Regions from separate parts of the Sporosarcina sp. P3 genome, predicted to be linked through region 1. Evidence: riboswitches for the same ligand, from Rfam matches in the RefSeq annotation. Region 1 holds a riboswitch; each other region holds the start of a gene.

The links. A riboswitch is a leader RNA that binds a small molecule or an ion and turns the genes downstream of it on or off. The one in region 1 is predicted to bind S-adenosylmethionine.
Region 2: linked by a shared signal. The riboswitch ahead of CSV61_RS14605 (methionine biosynthesis PLP-dependent protein) and the one ahead of metA (homoserine O-acetyltransferase MetA) in region 1 are both predicted to bind S-adenosylmethionine.
Region 3: linked by a shared signal. The riboswitch ahead of CSV61_RS10450 (O-acetylhomoserine aminocarboxypropyltransferase/cysteine synthase family protein) and the one ahead of metA (homoserine O-acetyltransferase MetA) in region 1 are both predicted to bind S-adenosylmethionine.
Region 4: linked by a shared signal. The riboswitch ahead of CSV61_RS14045 (methionine ABC transporter ATP-binding protein) and the one ahead of metA (homoserine O-acetyltransferase MetA) in region 1 are both predicted to bind S-adenosylmethionine.

What each region holds. Positions count from the first base shown of each region.
Region 1 covers NZ_PDZE01000012.1:4,360-10,069, forward strand. Annotated here, with positions in the region: gene CSV61_RS13445 (LysM peptidoglycan-binding domain-containing protein) at 1-1,147, opposite strand, end outside; gene CSV61_RS13450 (spore coat protein) at 1,295-1,930, shown strand; gene CSV61_RS13455 (HAD family hydrolase) at 2,033-2,692, shown strand; gene CSV61_RS13460 (YetF domain-containing protein) at 2,731-3,402, opposite strand; gene metA (homoserine O-acetyltransferase MetA) at 3,502-4,410, opposite strand; SAM riboswitch class I at 4,503-4,609, opposite strand; gene CSV61_RS13470 (AbrB/MazE/SpoVT family DNA-binding domain-containing protein) at 4,760-5,029, shown strand; gene CSV61_RS13475 (thioredoxin family protein) at 5,152-5,466, opposite strand.
Region 2 covers NZ_PDZE01000014.1:62,200-67,909, reverse strand. Annotated here, with positions in the region: gene CSV61_RS14630 (LutB/LldF family L-lactate oxidation iron-sulfur protein) at 1-779, opposite strand, end outside; gene CSV61_RS14625 ((Fe-S)-binding protein) at 802-1,521, opposite strand; gene CSV61_RS14620 (methylated-DNA--[protein]-cysteine S-methyltransferase) at 1,747-2,274, opposite strand; gene CSV61_RS14615 (DMT family transporter) at 2,281-2,595, opposite strand; gene CSV61_RS14610 (DMT family transporter) at 2,598-2,933, opposite strand; SAM riboswitch class I at 3,073-3,173, shown strand; gene CSV61_RS14605 (methionine biosynthesis PLP-dependent protein) at 3,253-4,383, shown strand; gene CSV61_RS14600 (glucose 1-dehydrogenase) at 4,529-5,290, shown strand; gene CSV61_RS14595 (hypothetical protein) at 5,380-5,562, opposite strand.
Region 3 covers NZ_PDZE01000007.1:94,892-100,601, reverse strand. Annotated here, with positions in the region: gene CSV61_RS10475 (DsrE/DsrF/DrsH-like family protein) at 1-366, shown strand, start outside; gene CSV61_RS10470 (sulfurtransferase TusA family protein) at 412-990, shown strand; gene CSV61_RS10465 (MBL fold metallo-hydrolase) at 987-2,108, shown strand; gene CSV61_RS10460 (sulfurtransferase TusA family protein) at 2,166-2,393, shown strand; gene CSV61_RS10455 (sulfite exporter TauE/SafE family protein) at 2,451-3,227, shown strand; SAM riboswitch class I at 3,518-3,621, shown strand; gene CSV61_RS10450 (O-acetylhomoserine aminocarboxypropyltransferase/cysteine synthase family protein) at 3,774-5,054, shown strand; gene CSV61_RS10445 (glycine betaine uptake BCCT transporter) at 5,096-5,710, opposite strand, start outside.
Region 4 covers NZ_PDZE01000013.1:31,066-36,775, forward strand. Annotated here, with positions in the region: gene CSV61_RS14035 (tRNA dihydrouridine synthase) at 1-521, shown strand, start outside; gene CSV61_RS14040 (pyridoxal phosphate-dependent aminotransferase) at 610-1,776, opposite strand; SAM riboswitch class I at 2,007-2,118, shown strand; gene CSV61_RS14045 (methionine ABC transporter ATP-binding protein) at 2,238-3,251, shown strand; gene CSV61_RS14050 (methionine ABC transporter permease) at 3,244-3,912, shown strand; gene CSV61_RS14055 (MetQ/NlpA family ABC transporter substrate-binding protein) at 3,931-4,755, shown strand; gene sdaAA (L-serine ammonia-lyase, iron-sulfur-dependent, subunit alpha) at 4,840-5,710, opposite strand, start outside.

The DNA of each region.
Region 1 (5,710 bases):
CTTCAAACCACACTTCATGTTCAGTTCCAGTTTCGTCGTAATACGTATAATGTGGCGCTTGGGATAGCGCGTCGTATTCAATAGCAGCATTCTGTTCGATTGCCTGATTAGTCGCCATTCGTGGACTTAACGCTCTTGCAGCTTTACTGTCCGATTGACCAAATGGAGCTGTCCAATCATAGCCGTATAAATTCTGACCTAAAAATACTTTTTCGTTTGGAATTTGACTTACTGCATATTCCACTACTTTCGTAACTGGCCCGATTGGGCTCACAGCTTGTGGTGCACTATACGTATATCCCCATTCATATGTCATCAATACAACAAAATCAGCAACTTCTCCATGCACTTTATAATCATGAGCACCATAAATACCTGTTGTCACTTCCCCAGCTTTTGGTGCAAGTGCTGTGGAAATCGTAAGGCCCGCTTTATGAATTTGATCACGTGCATTACGTAATAATTGATTGTATAATTCTCGATCTTCAGGGAATAACAACTCAAAATCGAAGTGAATATCACTATAGCCGATTTCTTTTGCTGTTTCAATGGCACTTTGTATCATTTGGTTTTGTGCAACCTGATCAGTGAAAATCACATGTGCCAATTCCGCACTGAATGAATAGTTTTCTAGATTCGTCAGCACTAGTATATTTACAGCACCTGCATTTTTTGCGATAGTCGGAATATCTGCTAGAGCAGGTGCTTTGAGCGATCCATCCCGTTGCACTTCATAACTGAACATCGCGAGATACGTAAGATCCCCCACACGTTCACGAACTTCCGTCAGCATATCTTGAGTGACGGGATTACGCGGTTCTACATATAATAATGAGTCAATTATTGTTTTTGCTTCTTGTGGTATATACAGGCGCTGACCAATTATTAACCTTCTGGAAGGGTTAATTGCATTAATTTCTGCCAAGCGAGCCACTGTTAGACCATATCTTTGTGCAATGGTAAATAGACTATCTCCAGGCCGCACCCAGTAATAAGAACCTATTATTGGAATAACAAGCGCTTGTCCCACAGCGAGTCGTGTCTCGCTTTCCAATTCGTTAACTTCTGCTATTTGATCGTATGGAACACCGTAAATTTTACCAATTTCATATAAACTCTCACCTTGCGAAACTACATGAATCTGCATGTATCCCCACTACCCTTCTTGAGTTCTATCCATATGATATGATGACGCATTCCGAACTATGCATGGTTCGTAAATACAATTTCATGTGCATAAAATTTTGGCCACTTCACATACTACTCTCGATGTACAAGACAATTAAAGGAGGAAATATATTTGACAAATCAATTTGATACATCTCAGAACATGCAAGGCGGACAAGTTCCCCCATCGTTAAATCACGGTGGACATGAGTTATTTGACGTGAAAGAAGTACTAAGTGCAGCGATTGGTGCATTGAATCAATCGGTGATTTTACGACCACACGTCCAGGATCCAGAACTTCTAGACATCCTTGACCGACAATACCGATTTATGATGGATGAATACAATATCATTGTCCAAAGTTTCAAGACAGGGAAAGATCCTTCTCATCCTACACAGCGTTATCAAATGAAAGCTAGTAGTGACTTCATTTACGGTATGAAAGCAAAGGCACCATCAAAACCTATTCAATCCACAGGTGAAATCAATGATGAGATGATCTCTGGCTTTTTGCTAGGTGCTGCTAAAGAAAGCGCCACAGGTAAAACAGCTGCTGCATTGGAAGTATGTAACCCAGTCGTTCGCCGTGTTATTGCTGATTCCGTGCCCAACTGTTTAGAAATGGCATACGAGTTGTCAATTTACCAAAACAAACATCATTATTACCAAGTACCACAATTAAACGATCAAGATATGAATATGTTGCTTAATTCATTTGCACCTTCACAAGGCCAACCCGGTATGCCGAATAATCTTCAATAAGATCTAAATTCAAGCAGATGGATTTTTATCCATCTGCTTTTTTGCTTTTACACTCGTTATATTTGTATACTATGTAGAAGAATACAATAAAGGAGTGTCTCTATGAAAATTGCAATCTTTGATTTTGATGGTACATTGTACACAAAAGAAACCTTTAAATTACTTATGGAGCAATTAAAGAACCATCCCACGTATAAGCAATACTACGGGAAATTCTTTCGTTCGATCTTACCACTTTATATTCGTTATAAATTAAAAATACTACCCGAACCTATCATGAAGGAGCGCTCCATGCGTCTTTATCTACAAGCTCTAGACCCATTGACAATGACTGAACTACATGAATACTTCAAAAGCATGCATAGCGTAATAGTGCCCGACTTCAATGAACAAGTCATTAACCGTCTGACTAAGCACCGAAAAGAGGGATACTATGTCTTACTCGTTTCTGGTGCCTATACTCCCTTTTTACAAGCAGTCACAAATCACCTAACATTTGATCAAATTATTGGTACAGATATTCCTTCACGTGGGAACCAATTAGCGATGGATCAGCCTTTTCTACATATTCAAGGTAGACGTAAAAATGAGCAAATTTATCAAGCACTACTAGGCAAAACTGTCGACTGGGACAACAGTTTTGCCTACGGAGACAGTATTTCCGATCTCCCAGTCTTAGAGAAAGTTGGGTACCCTGTAGCAGTTCGTCCAGATGAAAAACTTACCGCTATAGCCAAACAAAGAAACTGGGAAATACTTTAAAAACGTGAAGGGCTCTGATTTGGTCAGAGCTCTTCACGTCAAGTCGATTTTAATGCATTTATATATAAACTGCCGTCTGTCTGAATTTCTGCATAAAGAACATGCTCTGGTTTGGATATTCCTTGCTTTTTCAGTTGTTCTGTTAGCCACGTATCAGTCAATTGAAGTTCCCGCATATTTTTTTCTTCCACTTTTCCGTCAGTAATAATTTCAGTCGGAATATATTTGGGCTGCGGTGGCGAGACTTTAACATCTTTTTTTGTCGCATGTTTCTCTCCTGGATTCAGCAAGACACTTAAATTACCATTCGTTTCGAATATCGCGTAATTGACATCTTTCATCGAAAATATCGACTGCTCTCGTAGCATCATATTTAGATCATTGAAATTCAACCGTAATTTACGCAAGGAGCCTTCTAGTATTTTCCCGTTTTGAATAACAATTACCGGTTTATCATCGAGTAATACGCGAAGTTTAAAAGATTTGAATGTTAAAAAATTGGCGAGAACTGTTAATACCGCCCATAGAACCATTCCATATAGACCATTTAAAAATGGCGTTTCGGACTCTCCTGCTAAATTGGCTGCAATTGACCCGATCGTGATACCTGTCACGTAATGAAAGAAAGTCAACTGAGACACTTGTTTTTTCCCCATGAAACGCGCCAAAATCAATAGCACAATAAACGAGATCACCGTTCGTAAAGTCATTTCCCAAAAAGACAACTCCAAAAATTCATCTACGTTCACTGCATACACCTCCAGTAATCGAAGTATGTGCAAACGATAGAGATTTATACACGGATTCGTTTACTTCCAGTTATAAGGAGTTCTCTGGTAGACGTAGTAATTGAGCCAATTAGAGAATAACAAATGCGTGTGAGAGCGCCAAGTATTCATAGGTTCTTTAGATGGATCATCATTTGGATAATAATTTACAGGAATTTCGATGTCGACCCCTTTTTCTACATCGCGAGCATATTCATCCCCCAGCGTATGCGCATCGTATTCTAAGTGTCCAGTGACCATAATATGTTTTGCGTCATTTGAAATCACAATGAACGCTCCTGCCTCTTCAGAAGCAGAAAGTAGGGTTAAATCAGGATGATTCTTGATCTCTTCTAATGAAACTCCTGTATGGCGTGAATGTGGTGCTACATATACGTCATTGAACCCACGTGCCAAGTTTACTGTCGGATCGGTAATATCATGTGAAAATACTCCAAAACATTTCTTCGGCAACTCGAACTTGTTTATTCCGTAATGATGATACAAGGCAGCTTGTGCACCCCAGCAAATATGAAGTACAGACGTGACGTTCGTTTTTGTCCATTCCATAATTTCTTCTAACTCTTTCCAATAGACTACGTCTTCGAATTGTAAAAGTTCAATTGGTGCACCTGTAATAATCATACCGTCAAAGCGCTGACTTTTAATATGTTCAAAGGTAGTATAGAAGGTTTCCAAATGATTCTGACTAACATTTTTTGATACATAGGTTGCTGTATTCAAGAATGTGACATTCACTTGTAAAGGCGTATTCCCTAGTAATCGAAGCAATTGCAACTCGGTCTTCTCTTTTTCAGGCATTAAATTCAAAATCAAAATATTGATTGGACGGATATCCTGTGTGGTAGCACGTTCTTCATCCATAATAAATATTTTCTCTTCTCTTAGCAGTTCTCCTGCCGGCAGATGTTTTGGTATATTAATTGGCATGCTATTTCCCCCTTAACGTTCTGTTAATACTATTTCTATACAAAAAACCCTCATTTCTCTTAGATAAGAAAATGAGGGTTGACCGTTCATCGTTCTTATCTCTCAAGACAACAATCTTGTTGGAAGTAGCACCTTCCTGTTTGCACAGAGGTTGCTGAAGCTTCATCAGGCCAATTCCCTCAGCTTCTCTTGATAAGAAATATTTAATTACAGACTATTATAGCATGAATAAATAAATTGTATAGCAGAATTGTCAAATTGTTCTGCACATTCAAGTATTGTAAATTGTAGACAATCTATTTTTGTGTATAATAGAAATTACCAACTACTTTACTTCGAGGAGGAGCTTATGAAGTCTTTAGGTATAGTTCGTAAAGTTGATCATCTCGGCAGAATTGTCATTCCAAAAGAACTTCGAAATTCTATGTTGATCGATCAGGGCGACCCTATCGAAATTTTCGTAGAGGATGACAAAATTATATTGAGAAAGTATCAAGTGTCCAAGGCATGTTTTATCACCGGTGATGTGATGGATGAAAACAAACAATTGTCGAACGGTCTATACATCAGTCCACGAGGCGCAAAAATCCTTATAGAGCAACTGATAGATTTCACATAATACAATATATAAGAGCTATCGTAGAAGCTTTTCTTATAGAAAAGGACCGAAAACAAAAGTTATAATTGTCTTCAGTCCTTTTGTTTACTTGTCTTTTTATCCATTCACAGAGAATGATTGCATTACGATAAATTATTAATAAACTCTTCAATCTCTTCTTTAGTTTTACGATTCTTACTTACCAAACGACCTGTTTCTGTTCCTTCGCTGAATGCCACAAAACTAGGAATACCGAATATGTCCAACTGACTGCAAAGATCTATAAATTCATCACGATCAACCGAAATGAATTCATACTCCGCAAACTCTGTTTCTAATGTCGGTAAGAATGGTTCAATCACTCTGCAATCGGGACACCAGTCTGCAGTGAATAAGAATATTACTCTTTCTTCCTGTTTAAGTTGCTCAAATTGCTCTAGGGATTCTAAGTTTTTCAATTTTCAACACTCCTTTTAACGAATAGTATAAGCACACTATAACACTCTTACCTGTACTTCTTCTCTTTAGACGACTTATGCTATTTCCTTTCACTTAGTTCAATTAAAGTGTTTTTCTTATAATTAACACCTTAAAAGCGAACGTTCACAAATAATTCAATAATTACGTTCGTATTTAACTGTTTTTCAAATTTTCGAGAAAAGCAATTGACAATAGTTTTTGACGTGTTATGATTAGTTCTAA
Region 2 (5,710 bases), on a different contig from region 1:
GTCAATAAACTGACCAGCACTTCGAATTCTTCAAAGGAAGGTACGACTCGCTCCATCCCCATTACTGTAATTTGAGTTTTCGGCAACGCGGAGACTAGTCGTGCATTCCCTTCATTCGTCACGAGACTAATAGAGCCGGTTTCAGCTATCGCAAAGTTGCAACCTGTAATGCCTATGTCTGCATCCAAAAATTCTTGACGCAGTTTTTCGCGTGCATGCAAAGCTAATTCTTCGGGTTTAGAGGTATGATGGTAATCCAGTTTCTCCGCAAACACTTCACGAATTTGTTCTCTGTTTTTATGAAGCGCTGGCGCTACTATATGAGAAGGTGGATCATGATCATCTACTTGAAGGATATACTCCCCTAAATCTGTCTCTATCACTTCGCATCCGGCTTCTTCTAGAACGCTATTCAAATTAATCTCTTCTGTTACCATAGATTTCGACTTCACGACTTTTTTACCGTCTTTTTTGTTGACGACATCTCGAACATACTCACTGGCTTCTTCAGCAGTCTTTGCGAAAAATACATGACCACCGCGTTGTGCAACATTTTCACTTAGCTGATGTAAATAGTAATCTAAGTTTTCAAGAACATGTTGACGAATTTCCTCCCCATGTGAACGCCATTCCTCCCAACTGCCTAACTCTTCTGCAGCGTCTAATCTTCTCCCGTGCAAACGTTCTTGAGCGCCCGCCACTGCCTGTCTCATGAAATCATCTGAAATATTATCCTGTGTTCGATCTGTAAAGTTTTTCTTACTGAACTTCATCGCCATTGCTATCACCTCACTTTTTTATTTACTCACGACTATTTAATACTTGTGCGATATGCATAACACGAATTGGCTCGCCCATACGTTCTGCGCGTCCACCTATATTCATGAGGCAACCACAGTCCGCTCCAATTAAATAATCTGCCTCTGTCGCCATAGCACTATTGACCTTCTCATCTACCATCTGTTCAGAGATATCTCCCATCTTAACGGAGAATGTTCCGCCAAATCCGCAGCAATTATGTGCATTGGGTAAAGGGATCATTTCGAGTCCTTCCACTTGATTCAATAATTTTCTCGGTTCTTCGCTAACGCCTAGTAATCTCGTCATGTGGCAAGAGGGATGATACGTCGCTTTTCCTATCAATTTCGCCCCTACGTTTTCCACTTGCAATACATTCACAAGAAACTGAGTGAACTCATATGTTTTATCTGCCAGCTCTTGTGCTCTAGGTAACCAATTGGGATCATCTTTGAATACTTCCGGATACAATTTAAACATAGTGGCACAAGATCCTGACGGTGTGACAACATACTCCGCCCCTTCAAATGTCTTTATCATATTCCTCATTGCCGATTTTGAATTTTCTACGTAACCACTGTTATAAGCCGGCTGTCCACAGCACACTTGTCCTTTTGGAAACGATAATTCACAGCCTTGTCTTTCTAATATTTCCACCATGTCTTTGCCGGCATCCGCATAGAACATGTCTACCAAACAAGTTATAAATAGGCTTACTTTCATTCCTCTTCACCCCTTCACAGCGATATACCATATAGTCAGCAGCGCATCGGATTTTTACCTAGCGTACTACATTAATCAATCAATTGACAGAATATTCATCCTGTCTTAAATAAAAAAATCACTCAGCTAAAAGTGAGTGATTTTTGTATTTAATAGTGTTTAATAAATTAGCCGTCACTACTTCATGCGTTTTCTTCGTTTTCATTTGCTTATATTTCATATCGCTCACTCCGCGCTACCACATATTAAACGCGTTTTCTCCAGTTGTAGCAGGTTTCTTTTACGCTCTTTACCATCTCGATAGCCTGACAATTCTCCACTCTTCGCTACTACACGGTGACAAGGCACCAAGATCAATAGGGGATTCTTGCCTATCGCAGATGCTACAGCACGAACAGCAGATGCTTTCCCCATTCGTTCTGCAATTTCTGAATAGGTTACGACCTTACCGTAGGGTATCTGTTGTAGCACTTCCCAAACTTGCAATTGGAATGGTGTCCCTTTTAGATCCACTGGCACCGCAGAAAAACTAATAGCCTTACCTGAAAGATACTCTTTGACCTGACCTCTATAGACCTCAAGCTTCATTTCATCTTCCTTTAACCCTTCAGTTTCGAATCGCTTTGACCAAACCTTTAATTGTTCCACACTATTTTCTGCTAATCCCACGTAGCAAAGTCCTTTTTCTGTAGCGGCAAGCGTTACTGTCCATTCTTCATATTCAAATCGTGTCCAATAAACCAGTGTATCCACTCTCCTTTATCCGAATAACTTTAAACCAACAGCACCGAGAATAATGAGCGATAAAAAGAAAAGACGTTTAACGCTAGCAGATTCTTTGAAAATCAAAATCCCCATCAATACAGCTCCCGCTGCTCCAAACCCTGTCCATACCGCATACGCTGTACTCATTTGAATTTCACGCATAGCAAGAGACAAGAAGACGAAGCCGAATCCAAATATTCCGACAATGAGCAACAATCTCTTAATAGACCGTTTCTGTAAATAGTAATTGATACTTACCACACCAAAAATCTCACCGAGACTGGCAATAGCCAAATACACCCAAGCCATCGTCAGCCACCTCCTTTTGTATCTACTTGTTCATCTGTAGTCAACTTGATACCGACGACCCCGCTGACAATTAATCCAATAAAAGTCAGCGTAACCCATGTGAAATCTGCTTGAAAGATGAATATATCCACCAAAAGGATTGCCGCGGCACCCGATCCGGTAAAGACTGCATATACCGTACCTGAAGGTAATTTTTCGCATGCTTTAATAATAAAATAAAAACTCAATACAATCGCCACACCTGTTCCAGTCCATTGAATTGCGGTTTCAGAGTAACGCAGACCAACTACCCAGAAAATTTCTATAACTGCCGCTAGGGCAACATAACTCCAAGCCAAAATAAAAATCTCCTTTCTTTCATGAATAGCACCTATAAGTATAGCAAAAAGTCATCCGATCACGATAAAAGGAAGCTTGCTTCTAGTATATCCGCATGGTAGAATAAATCCATCAACAGTTTTTTCTATATTAAGAATATTCTTATCGAGAGAGACGGAGGGATAGGCCCAGCGATGTCTCAGCAACCAGCCTCAGGCACGGTGCTAATTCCAATGGTGACACCACCTTGAAGATGAGAATGCTGTATACACTTGTAAGTTCGAGGGCCTATTCGAAAAGAAGAGGTTCTTTTTTATTTTGCTGGGGGGATGGATATTCATGACAAACAATGGATTAGAAACCAGATTAGTACAACTAGGGAACCGCAGTGACAGGAAAACCGGAGCAGTTAATACGCCTATTTACTTGTCTACAGCGTATCACCATGAAGGTCTAGGAAAATCTACGGGGTATGATTACACACGAACAAAAAATCCTACGCGTTCGATCTTAGAGGATGGAATCGCAAACTTGGAATCTGGTGATCAAGGATTTGCGTGCAGTTCTGGAATGGCAGCCATCCAACTAATTTTATCCTTATTTAAGACAGGTTCAGAGCTACTGGCACCTGAAGACTTATATGGCGGCACGTATCGTTTATTTAATCAATACGAAGAGACCTACAATGTGAAGACACGTTATCTATCGTTTGATGATGTTTCAGAAGTCGAGCAAGCAATTACTGATCGCACAAAAGCGATCTTCTTGGAAACGCCCACAAACCCATTAATGCAAAACATAGCAATTGGGACGTATGCAGAATTGGCCAAAAAGCATGACTTATTATTAATTGTCGATAATACATTCTTAACGCCTTATTTCCAACGACCTATTGAAGAAGGCGCAGATATCGTCATTCATAGCGCAACAAAATATATCGGTGGACATAATGATGTACTAGCAGGTCTAGTCGTCGCAAAGGGTGAAGAGTTATGCGAACGCCTATTTACTAACCATAATGCGATTGGCGCTACATTATCCCCTCTTGATTCCTGGCTGGTTGTCCGCGGTTTGAAAACATTGCATTTACGCATGAAACAGCATGACGTCAATGCGAAAGCAATGGTATCTTACTTAGAACAAGAGTCTCTCATTGCCGACGTACTCTACGCCGGGATCGGTGGCATGTTATCTTTCCGAGTGCAGAATAGCGAATGGATAGGACCATTCCTTGAAAACCTGAACCTCATTTCATTTGCTGAAAGTTTAGGCGGCGTGGAAAGCTTTATCACGTATCCGACTACGCAAACGCATATGGATATTCCTTTAGAAGAACGCAATCGCCGTGGAGTGGATGATCGTTTGCTACGTTTCTCTGTTGGTGTAGAAGATGTAGATGATTTGATTGCTGATGTAAAACAAGCTCTTTATGCTGCAAAAGAAATAGTAGAAGGCGTAAAAACTCAATAATAATAAACCGCACAACTCGAACCGTCAGTTACACTATGGCAGTTCGAGTTTTTGCAGGTAAAGAAAAGATGCTAAATCCTTCAATAGTTAGATGTTAAAGTATATACTGAAAAAGAACATACATTTATTATTGGAGGCGAGATTGTTGAATCGTTTAGAAAATAAAGTAGCAGTAGTAACTGGCGCCGGGTCTGGAATTGGACGAGAAATTGCTGAGCTCTATGCCCGTGAAGGTGCGAAGCTTATCATCGCAGATATGAATATGGAAGGTGCAGAAGAGACTGTCCAGACGATTAAAAATGCTGGCGGTCAAGCGCTGGCAGTTAAGACCAATGTCACGGTGGAAGAAGATGTACAAAGAATGATTGATACAGCAGTGGAGCAATTCGGCACACTGGATATTCTAGTGAACAATGCCGGTATTATGGACAATATGTACGCTGCAGCTACAGTTACAGATGAGATATGGGACAAAGTATTAGCGATCAACACAACAGGTGTCATGCGTGCAACTCGTAAAGCATTAACTATCTTCGAAGAGAAAAAAACAGGCGTGATCGTCAACATGGCTTCTATCTCAGCGGTGACAGGTGGTCGAGGTGGTCTGGCTTACACCGCATCAAAACACGCGGTGGCAGGGATGACAAAAAGTGTCGCTTCTCAATACGGTCCCTTAAACATCCGCTGTAATGCAATTGCACCAGCACAAATCCCAACTAATATTACAAACAGCCTAACTCAACCAGATGAATTCGGCATGAAACAAGCTCTAAGAGGCGTAAATATGATGAGCCGTCCTGGAACAAAGGAAGAGATCGCAAACATTGCACTATTCCTTGCCTCAGACGAATCCTCCTATGTTAATGGTGTCATTATGGAAGCTGATAATGGTTGGTCTGCCTATTAAGGCTTACTCTCTTATAGAAGTAGGGCTTGGAAACATTCAAATAATTTTCATATAAAAAGCATCCAAATTAATTTGGATGCTTTTCTTTCTTACTGAGTTGTATGCCATTTTTTCTTTTCGCTTGCATAGACGACCGCTGCCGGTGCTGCGATAAACGCAAGTGCCACCATTCCGGAGAACATGCCTGTCAGTTCTTTACTTCCAAAGGAAAATCCAGCTGCTACACCTAATGCAATCCCTGCTAATACCGCCAACATAACAATTTTATACATGTTAGACCCCCGACCTTTCATTTGTAAGAAGCGATCGTCTCGCCGATTTACTTGTTACTTTTAGCATACTCTCATTGAGAACCTTTTTCAAGTACAATTGAGAATCTTTTTCAGCGTCTATGAAAATGTATTGATATTGTATGTCATG
Region 3 (5,710 bases), on a different contig from region 1:
TTTCATACGTTCTGGGGATTGAACGCGTTGCGGAAAGACGAACCTATTAAGAGTAATAAAAGCTTCATTGAGAAGGCGTTTGGGAAAATGATGCCGCGTGGAGCAGATAGAATGGGATTATCTCAAATGAATTTTGCGGGAATGGGTCCTAAGATGATCAAGCAAGTGATAAAGAAGCATAATGCGATGACATTACCACAACTGATCGATATGGCAGTAGAGCAAGATGTAAGATTGATCGCGTGTACGATGACAATGGATTTACTAGGGCTTGGTGAGGGCGAACTTCTTAAGGAAGTTGAGTATGGTGGTGTAGCGGCATACTTAGGAGAAGCGCAAGATGGTCAAGTGAACTTGTTTATTTAATTTTTTTCTTAAAATGGATACCCTAGGGTGTATAGGAGGAATACAATGATTCAGTCAGATAATGTGTTAGATGCAAAAGGTCTTGCTTGTCCGATGCCGATTGTGAAGACGAGAAAGATGATGAAAGACATGGAAGACGGCCAAGTGCTTGAAGTCCAGTCGACAGATTCAGGTACTACTGCAGATTTACAGGCGTGGACGGAAAGTGCTGGTCATCAATACGTTGGGAATGTGAAGGAAGCGGATGTATGGCGCCATTTCGTACGAAAAGCAGGCCAGGAAGATCAGTCGCAAAAAGAATATCCATTTACAGTCGACAATGATCGCTTAATGGAACAGCTGCAACACCCTGACGCTGTGCTACTAGACGTTCGTGAAGAAGCTGAATATGCATTTGCTCACATACCTGGCGCCCTATCTATACCTCTTGGCCAGTTGGGTGAACGCATGGCGTACTTGAGTAAAGACAGCAAGATCTTCGTAGTATGTCGAACAGGTAATCGCAGTGATATGGCATGCCGGAAACTAGTCGCAAATGGATTTGAACGTGTCACGAATGTACTTCCTGGCATGTCGGAATGGAATAGCGAGACGGAAAATACAACAGGGGGTATGAATAAATGAGAATCATTCAATCAAGTGAAGTAGCGAAGCGCGTTATGGCGAAAGAATCATTATTCATTTTGGATGTGCGAAATGAAGGCGCATTTGAAGATTGGAAAATTGAAGGGGAGCAAGTGCGCCATTTGAATGTACCGTACTTTGATTTATTGGATGGCATTGAAGATATTGAAGGCCAGTTGCCAAAGGATGAAGAGATCCTAGTTGTCTGTGCAAAAGAAGGCTCGTCCATCATGGTGGCGGAAATCCTGGAAGAAGCAGGATTCTCTGTAGGTTACCTTTTAGGTGGGATGAAAGCGTGGAGCGAGTATCTTGAACCGGTAAAAATTGCCGATTTGAAATCGGGTGGCGAGCTCTATCAATTCGTCCGTCTTGGTAAAGGGTGTCTTTCGTATATGATCATGTCGGGTGGAGAAGCGGCAATCGTAGACGCAACACGTATGACGGATGTGTACGTGGATTTTGCTGCGAAACACGGCGTCAAGATCACAAACGTACTGGATACGCACTTGCACGCTGATCATATTTCGGGTGGTCGTCAGATCGCAGAAGCGGCGGGTGCAACATATTGGTTGCCTCCGAAAGATGCAGAAGAGGCAGTATTTGAATATGCAGCGTTAGAAGGTGATACATGTATTCAGATAGGTGATACGAAAATTGATATTCAAGCACTTTATTCGCCAGGACATACCATTGGTTCGACTTCATTTATCGTCGATGAGAGCTATTTAATGACAGGTGATATTCTGTTTATTGATTCGATTGGACGTCCAGATTTAGCGGGTTTAGCGGAGGATTGGGTAAGTGATTTACGCGAGTCTTTATATAGTCGCTACAAAAAAATATCAGAGGACTTAATCGTCTTGCCAGCTCACTTTATGGTAATAGATGAGTTGAATGAAGATGGTAGCGTGGCAGAGAAGCTTAGCGTATTGTATGAAACAAATCATGGCTTGAATATTCAAGATGAAAAAGAGTTTAGAGAATTAGTTACTGATAACTTGCCACCACAGCCAAACGCTTATCAGGAAATTCGCCAGATGAATATGGGGAAGATCCAGCCTGACGTGGAAACGCAACGCGAGATGGAGATTGGTCCGAATCGCTGTGCGGTACGGTAAATAGTTAGTTAAATGGATAATGAACACTAAAACCCAAATTAAAAGGAGAAGATATATATGAATACAACAACATTTTTAGACGCTAAAGGCTTGGCATGCCCAATGCCGATCGTACGTGCAAAGAAAGCCATGAAAGACTTGCAAGCAGGGGACATTCTTGAAATCCATACAACAGACAAAGGTTCAGTGTCCGATCTGACTGCATGGGCGGCTTCTGGTAATCATGAAATAAAAGATCAACAACAAGAGTCAGATGTCTTTAAATTCTGGATCCAAAAAGGATAAACTAAGGGTAGAGGGAATGGTTATCTCCCTCTTTCATCAGGAAGAAGGGAGAACATCATGACGATTCCATTTATTATTACAATCTTTCTCATTGGCTTCGTTGGCTCATTCCTTTCGGGTATGATGGGAATTGGCGGTGCAATTGTCAAATATCCAATGTTGTTATTTATTCCTGCGTTACTTGGCTTTGCTGCGTTTACACCACATGAAGTATCTGGAATTACTGCAGTTGAAGTGTTTTTTGCATCACTTTCAGGAGTATTCGCGTATAGAAAGAGTAACTTAATATTGAAACCACTTGTCCTCTATATGGGAATCAGTGTATTAGTCGGCAGTGTGATCGGCGGCGCTGGTTCTAGTATGCTAGCAGAAGCGACGGTTAACATCATCTATGGTATTTTAGCCGTTATGGCGGCAATTATGATGTTCATTCCTAAAAAGGGTCTCGACGATCAGCCGATTGATGAAATTACATTTAATCGCTTCATCGCTTCCAGTGCGGCCTTTATCGTCGGTTTGGCAGCTGGAATTGTCGGAGCTGGCGGTGCATTCATTATGGTGCCGATTATGCTCGTGATACTAAAGATACCGACACGCGTTACGATCGCTACGTCCCTTGCAATTACGCTATTGTCATCTGTGGGCTCGGCATCAGGCAAGCTCCTAACAGGTCAAGTACCTTATGGACCGGCGCTCGTCATGATTGTCGCAAGCATCATTGCAGCGCCGATCGGTGTAAAAGTCAGTCGTAAAGTAAACACCAAAGTATTACAAAGCATTCTAGCCATACTCATCATGGCCTCCGCCGTGAAAATCTGGTGGGACATATTCTAACCAAATAGGATCGTCAGCACATCGTTCACTAAACGTGTTGCTGGCGATTTTTTGGTGAAATCATAAGTGGAAACATCAGGGAACTCACTTCAGCACTTGCGGCTGGCTGTCGTTTAGTAAATGAGGGAGTCTTTACATAATGCTATCATTCGAGATCAACAAAACCTTCCTAGTCCAAGCTCTAGACGATAGAAATAACACCGCTTTCTAAAGATTCTATTAATAAACCCTTGCAATAGACTAGGAATAGCCGTATACTATTTTTCAACGATGGAAAACGAATAGACACACTCTTATCAAGAGCGGCGGAGGGATTAGGCCCTGTGATGCCCGGCAACCGGCGAAAGCAAAGGTGCTACTTCCTACAAACTCTCGGCAGTTTGGAAGATAAGGGGGGAATGAGCGAAAGCAGAGCCCTCTTCTTATTATGGAAGATGGGCTTTTTCTATATAGTGAATCACACCCACGTGTTCCTTGTCTAGTCCTAAAGAAAAGATATTCGAGGCGTCTCGGTGTTCCATCAATACATGAAAAAGGGGAATGGATATGACGAATTTACAGCCAGAAACGATACTATTACACGGAGGGCAAAAACCGGATCCGGAAACAGGTTCACGGGCTTTACCGATTCATCGTACGACTTCTTATGTATTCAGAGACACAGAACACGCACAAAATCTATTTGGCTTGAAAGAAGCAGGCAATATCTACACACGAATTACCAACCCGACAGTAGCTGTCTTTGAAGAGCGTGTCGCACAGCTAGAAGGCGGAACGGCAGCAGTTGCATTGTCTTCGGGTATGGCGGCCATTGCATTCTCTATTCTCAATATTGCTGGAACAGGTGATGAAATCGTTGCAGCGAGCAATCTTTACGGAGGTACATACAATTTATTCGCTGTGACATTACCGCGCTATGGCATCACAGTGAAATTTGTTGACGCATCTGATCCGAAAAACTTTGAAGCAGCCATTACGGATAAAACGAAAGCATTGTTTGCAGAAACAATCGGTAACCCGAGCTTGCAAGTCCTTGACGTGGAAGCTATTGCGAACATTGCACATGAAAATGGAATTCCGTTGCTCGTAGACAATACATTCCCTTCTCCTTATGGGTCAAATCCAATCGAATACGGAGCGGATGTAGTCATTCACTCGGCGACGAAATGGATTGGCGGACACGGTACGACTATCGGTGGTGTGGCAGTGGACGCGGGGAAATTCGATTGGACACAAGGTAAGTTCCCTGGCTTTACAGAGCCGGATGAATCATATCATGGCTTACGTTACGGAATCGACACGGCTGCTGCAGCTTTCGCAACGAAACTGCGCGTGCAATTGCTAAGAGACTTTGGCCCATGCCTGTCACCGGACAGTGCATTCAACTTGTTGCAAGGTTTAGAAACACTTCATTTACGTGTACCACGCCATAATGAAAACGCACAAAAAGTCGCGGCATTCCTGCAGGATCATCCAGCAGTTGAATGGGTAACCTATACGGGTCTAGACGATCATCCAACAGCGGAATTGGCCAACAAACATTTAAAAAACGGGTATGGCTCAATTATCGTTTTCGGTATCAAAGGTGGACGCGATGCTGGGAGACAGGTGATCGACAATGTCGAAATTTGGTCTCATGTAGCAAACGTAGGAGATGCCAAGTCATTAATCATACATCCGGCATCTACTACTCATCAGCAGCTGTCTGTGGAAGACTTGAAAAACTCAGGCGTTAGCGAAGAGCTGATCCGCTTGTCAGTAGGGTTGGAGTCAGTAGACGATATGATCGCAGATTTGAAACAAGCAATCGAAAAAGCTGTCAACTAATACAAAAAATGAACACTACGCATGTGCGCAGTGTTCATTTTTTATTTTCGTTTGATTTTTCTTCGCTCTTCCTTTAAAGATTTGAAAAGCGAGGTGATCATCATAATCAGTATGATGGAGAATGGTAAGGCGGCTATGATAATGACGTTTTGAAGTGCATCCAAACCACCAACATATAATAGAATAATCGCGATGGAGGACTGAATGACGCCCCAGACGATTTTCAAGTTATTAGGTGGAGTCAATGAACCATATGACGACTGCATACCTAGTACGAATGTAGCCGAATCCGCTGACGTAATGAAGAATGAAGTAATCAGCAAAATTGCGACAACTGAAATGACGAATGACCAAGGTAATCCACTGAACATCTCAAAAATTGTCAACTCTGTTGCAGTAGAGGCTAAATCGATAATACCTTGCTTTTGTGTTTCAATAGCTGTTGTACCAAACGCTGAGAACCAAATTGCACTCAATACAGTCGGTACGACGAGCACACCGATCATGAATTCGCGAATTGTTCTTCCTTTTGAAACACGGGCAATGAACATACCGACAAATGGTGACCAAGCTATCCACCAAGACCAGTAGAATAGTGTCCAGTCATTCAACCATGAACGATTTTCAGGTGTAAGTGGTGCTGTGCGGAAACTCAT
Region 4 (5,710 bases), on a different contig from region 1:
ACACGGATATCGAAGAATGGCATACATGGCTTCGACATGTACTGGAACAAGACATTGCGAACTTATCGATCCATCTCCGCACGCGCAAGGAAATGAGTAATGGCAATGCACATTGGGAATTGATTCCGGAAATCAAGAAGCTTCGCGATGAAATAGCGCCTAATACGCTGTTGACGATTAATGGTGATATTCTCGATCGTCAAATGGGTCTGGAGCTTGTGGAGAAGTACGGTGTAGATGGGGTTATGATTGGACGCGGCATTTTCAACAATCCATTTGCCTTTGAGAAAGAGAAGAAAGAGCATGATTATAAAGAGTTGCTAGATCTTTTGCGTCTACATCTGGATCTTTTTGATAAATATTCGACAGAGCTAGAACCGCGACTATTTAAACCGCTACGTCGATTCTTCAAAATTTATGTTAAAGGATTCCGCGGAGCCGCTGAACTTCGAAATGAATTAATGAATACGAATACTACAGATGAAGTGCGGACATTACTGGATACTGTAGAACTCGATTAATATACTTTATAAAAGCCTCCTTACATCCCAGAATTACTGGGATGTAAGGAGGCTTTTTGTATAATAGATATGATCAAATCGCATAAACTTACTTAAATAAGCCGAGCTTTTCAATACGGCGAATCGCTTCTTGCATGCGTTCTTCACTTTCCAGCAATCCGACACGAATATAACCTTCCCCGTGAACGCCAAATCCGTTTCCTGGCGATACAGCGACATCTGCTTTATCTAGTAATAAATCGGCGAAGGTTTCGCTTGTAAAGCCTTCTGGGACAGGTAGCCAAGCGAAAAATGAGCCAGTAGGAGCCGTTACGTTCCAACCGATGCGTTCACATTCCGTTAGCAAAACTGTCAGACGACCTTCATAGAGCGCAACTAACTCCTCAACGCATTGTTGTGGGCCTGTCAATGCTTCAATTGCGGCACGTTGCACTGCTGGGAAAATGCTAGTGAATAAATGATCTTGCAATACATTTAAAGCTTCTATTATTTCAGCGTTACCGACTGCAAAACCAACACGCCAGCCTGCCATATTATACATTTTGGAAAGAGATAGCATTTCAATACCGACTTCTTTTGCTCCTTTAGTTTGTAAGAAACTAATTGGTTTATTGCCTTCAAAACCAATGCCACCGTATGCAAAATCTTGTAAGACCGCAATTTGATTTTCTTTGGCAAAAGCTACAGTCTTTTCATAAAACTCCGGTGTTGCTGTGACACCTGTTGGATTACTAGGATAGTTTAGGTACATTAATTTCGCATCTTTTTTCTGTTCATCTGTGAGTTGATCATAATCAGGTAGAAATTCATTTTCCTTACGTAGCGGCATTGTATCGTATCGAATACCCGCTAAGCTCACACCTGATAAGTAATCAGGATAACCAGGGTCTGGCAGCAATAATAAGTCTCCTTCATTCATGATGGCTAAAGGAAGTTCCACGACACCTACTTTCGTGCCACCGAGTACCGCGACTTCTGTTTCGGGATCAATTGTGACACTGTATTCACGCTGATAGTATTCAGCTACTGCTTGTTTTAAAGCAAATGTCCCTCTAAATGGAGAGTATCCATGGGTCGCTGGATCTTCAACGGCTTCTTGCAAAGCTTTAATAATATGAGGAGGTGTTGGTTGATCAGGATTTCCACGTCCTAGATTAATTACATCTCTGCCTTCATCCATAGCCTTTTCTATTTTATTTAATAGCAGTGTAAAGAAATGCGGAGGGAGATTTTGTAATCGGTTGGACAAAGCCATAGTCTATTCCTTCTTTCTTTAATAGGGTATTTTCGTTAAGTATACCTAGATCATACTAGAATTATCAATAGAAGGATGCTTATTTGATTCCAGATGATTGTGAATATTGCGCAATAGTAAAATAATCTTGATAGAAAAAGTCGGGTATTCTGCCAACTTGTCATTATTCGCCTTGACAGTTTTGTAAATTCAGATTAGTATATGTTTTACGCATATAGTTTAATAGCAATCTCTTATCAAGAGTGACTGAGGGAAATGGCCCGTTGAAGTCCAGCAACCCCTTGTATGAAACAAGGAAGGTGCCAAATCCTACAGCATGGTTTTCCATCTGAGAGATAAGCTGAGAATATTTCAGTAATTCTTTCATTTAGAAAAATGAAAGAATTTTTTAATTTAAAGAGGGATGTTCGTACCGACTATTAGTTATGATTATTTACTTGAATGTAGAAAGAAGTGAGAACATGATCCAAATTCAACATTTGTCTAAAGTATATCAGACAAAAGAAAAAGTGGTAAAAGGTGTAGATGATGTCTCACTAGATATCGAGACTGGAGAAATATTTGGTATTGTCGGTTATTCAGGGGCGGGAAAAAGTTCTCTTATTCGCTGTTTGAATTTGTTGGAAAAACCAACGAGCGGCACAATTTTAATTGATAATGTAGATTTAACGAAACTAACAGGGGTACAACTGCGACAGGCGCGCTTGAAGATCGGAATGATTTTCCAACACTTTTATTTAATTAGCCAAAAGACGATTTTCGAGAACATTGCATTTGCTTTACAGGCAGCAAAAATGCCATCAAATAAAATAGAAACACGTGTAATGGAACTTCTTGAAATGGTGGGTCTATCTGATAAACGCAATGTATATCCTGCACAGTTGAGTGGTGGACAGAAGCAACGCGTTGGTATTGCGAGAGCTCTAGCCAATAATCCATCGGTCTTGCTTTGTGATGAAGCAACATCCGCGTTGGACCCTAACACAACGATGTCCATTTTACGATTGTTGAAAAAGATCAATAAAGAATTGAATATCACCATTGTGTTAATCACGCATGAGATGAATGTAGTAAAAGAGATTTGTGATCGCATGGCGATTATGCAAAGTGGAAAAGTAATTGAAGAAGGACAAGTATATGACATCTTTTCTAATCCAGTCCAACCTTTAACAAAGGAATTTATTAGCAGTGTAGTGTCTTACGATATACCTGAAACTGTCACGTCCACTTTGATTGGTACGCTGATCAAGATCACATTTAAAGGTGAAGTAGCGATGGAGGGTGTGATTTCCGATACGATGCAGAAGTATAGAGTCAAAGGAAACTTCTTGCACGGGTCTATTGAATATATTCAAGAACGAGCACTTGGAATTTTCTTAATGGAATTGCAAGGTGAGCGTGAAGAAGTAGAGCAAGCAATTGCATACATACGCAAACAAAATGCACAAGTGGAGGTGATCCGACAACATGTTTGATCTATCTCACATTATGGAACTCATGCCGGATATTACGAAAGCATTTGGTGAAACCCTTTATATGATCGGCATATCGCTTACGATTGCATTGATTATTGGGTTGCCATTAGGAGTTCTGTTATTTACAACAGATAAAGGATTATTTTTAGAGAACCGTGCAATTAATTCAGTAGTTGGATTTTTTGTTAATATTATTCGATCCATTCCATTCATCATATTACTTGTAGCCCTGATACCTTTGACGAAACTGATTGTTGGAAGCACGATAGGGCCAGCAGCAGCAAGTGTATCGCTTTCCGTTGCAGCTATACCTTTCTTTGCAAGGATCGTTGAAACATCAATGCGTGAAATAGACAAAGGAGTTATAGAGGCAGCAATTGCAACGGGTGCGTCGCCATGGATGATTATTTGGAATGTGTTATTACCTGAATCAAAGTCTAGTATTATCCAAGGACTTACACTGACATTAATCAACTTAGTTGCCTATTCAGCAATGGCTGGATTTGTTGGCGGAGGCGGAATTGGAGACTTGGCAATTCGTTTTGGCTATTACCGATATGATGACAGTATTATGCTAGTCACTGTCGCCATTTTAATAGTGCTCGTGCAGTTGATTCAATTTGGTGGAGATCGTTTTTCAAAAATGATAGATAAAAGATAATAGGGGAGAGATGAATTAATGAAGAAACTAGTACTTGCATTCATTCTTACTGCACTGGTTGCAACATTAGCGGCTTGTGGAGGAGAAAAGTCCACTGAAAAATCGGATGATGATAAAAATCTTCGTTTTGGTGCAACAGCGGGACCTTATAGTGATATGCTGAAAAAAGCAATTCAACCGGGACTTGAAGAAAAAGGATATACGGTTGAGATCACAGAATTCAGTGACTATATTCAGCCGAATATTTCATTAGACAGTGGAGATATAGATGCGAACTTATTCCAAAACATTACGTACTTAGAAAACTTCGAGAAAGAAAACAATATGGAACTCTCTGAGTTGATTATCGTGCCGACAGCACCTTTAGGTATCTATTCAAATAAATATAAGTCTCTTGAAGAGATTGAAGATGGATCCACCATCACTATTCCGAATGATCCAGTGAACGCTGCGAGAACATTATATGTATTGGAAGATGCAGGGTTAGTGAAAATGGATGAAGAAATAGATCAATTGACGGCATCTGAAAAAGATATTACAGAGAACCCGAAAAACTTAGTCATTCAGCCGGTTGAAGCGGGACAATTACCTCGTTCGGTTGAGGGGGCTGATTTAGCTGCGGTACCTGGAAACTTCGCCATTGCAGCAAATATGGATTTGTTAGAAGCACTGGCTTTAGAAGATATGCCCGATCGGTTCCGTAATGTGGTAGCTGTGAAAACAGAAAATGTAGACAAGCAATTTGCGAAAGATATTATTGAAGTAGTTGAATCTGAGCAGTTTTTAGAAGTAATTGAATCCGAGTTTAAAGGATTTGGTAAACCAGCTTGGATGGAAAAGTAATATTCAATTGAATAATGGCATGACAAAAAGCACCAAACTCGAAGACGATAGAAAGCGTCTTCAAGTTTGGTGTTTTATTGTACGTTAATCTGTCTCTACTAATACAATATCATCAATAATTGGCACGTCGCGCTTTAATTCTGTAAGCATTTCTTCGTCTACAGAGCCATCGATTTCGCAAATCGTAATAGCAGGACCGTCTATTGCAAAACGTTCATTCGCCATACGCGCAATATTCATGCCTTTTCTTGAGAGAATACCTAAAAGATCTGCAATAACACCCTTTTGATCGGTATGGCGGATCAAGAGTGCCGGACGTTCGCCAGAGAATTTTAACGGATAATCATCGAGTTCCTGCACTTCGATTTTACCTCCTCCAAGTGAACTGGCGAGAACTTTTATTTTGTTCGTTGGTCCTGTTAATTCGACGAGCACAGTATTTGGATGATAGCTGCCAAGTACACGATTTGTAAATTCATATTCTAGTCCTGTTTCGGTCGCAAGTTCTATCGCGTTCGGTATTCTTTCATCTGTCGTATTGTACCCCATGACGCCAGCCAGAAGCGCCAAATCGGTACCGTGTCCTTGATAAGTAGTGGCGAATGAACCCATTAAGGAAAACTTCGCATGTATAGGTTGTTCGTTCAATAGCTGACGGGCAACATTTCCAATTCGGACAGCTCCAGCAGTATGTGAACTAGATGGGCCGATCATGACTGGGCCGATGATTTCATAGGCGCTTTGGTATTTAGCAGGAGCACCAGTACTTTTTTCTTTTGGTTCTTCTTCTTTACCGAATACTCGGGTTTTCAGTTTTTGACCTGTAGGCGTACCAGCAAGTCCTCCGATTCCAGTTTCGCGCAGTGACTCTGGCATGTTCTGTCCTACTTCATGCATGACGTGAATCACTTCATCAGGAGGAATGATACTCACAACGCCCGCCATTGCCATATCT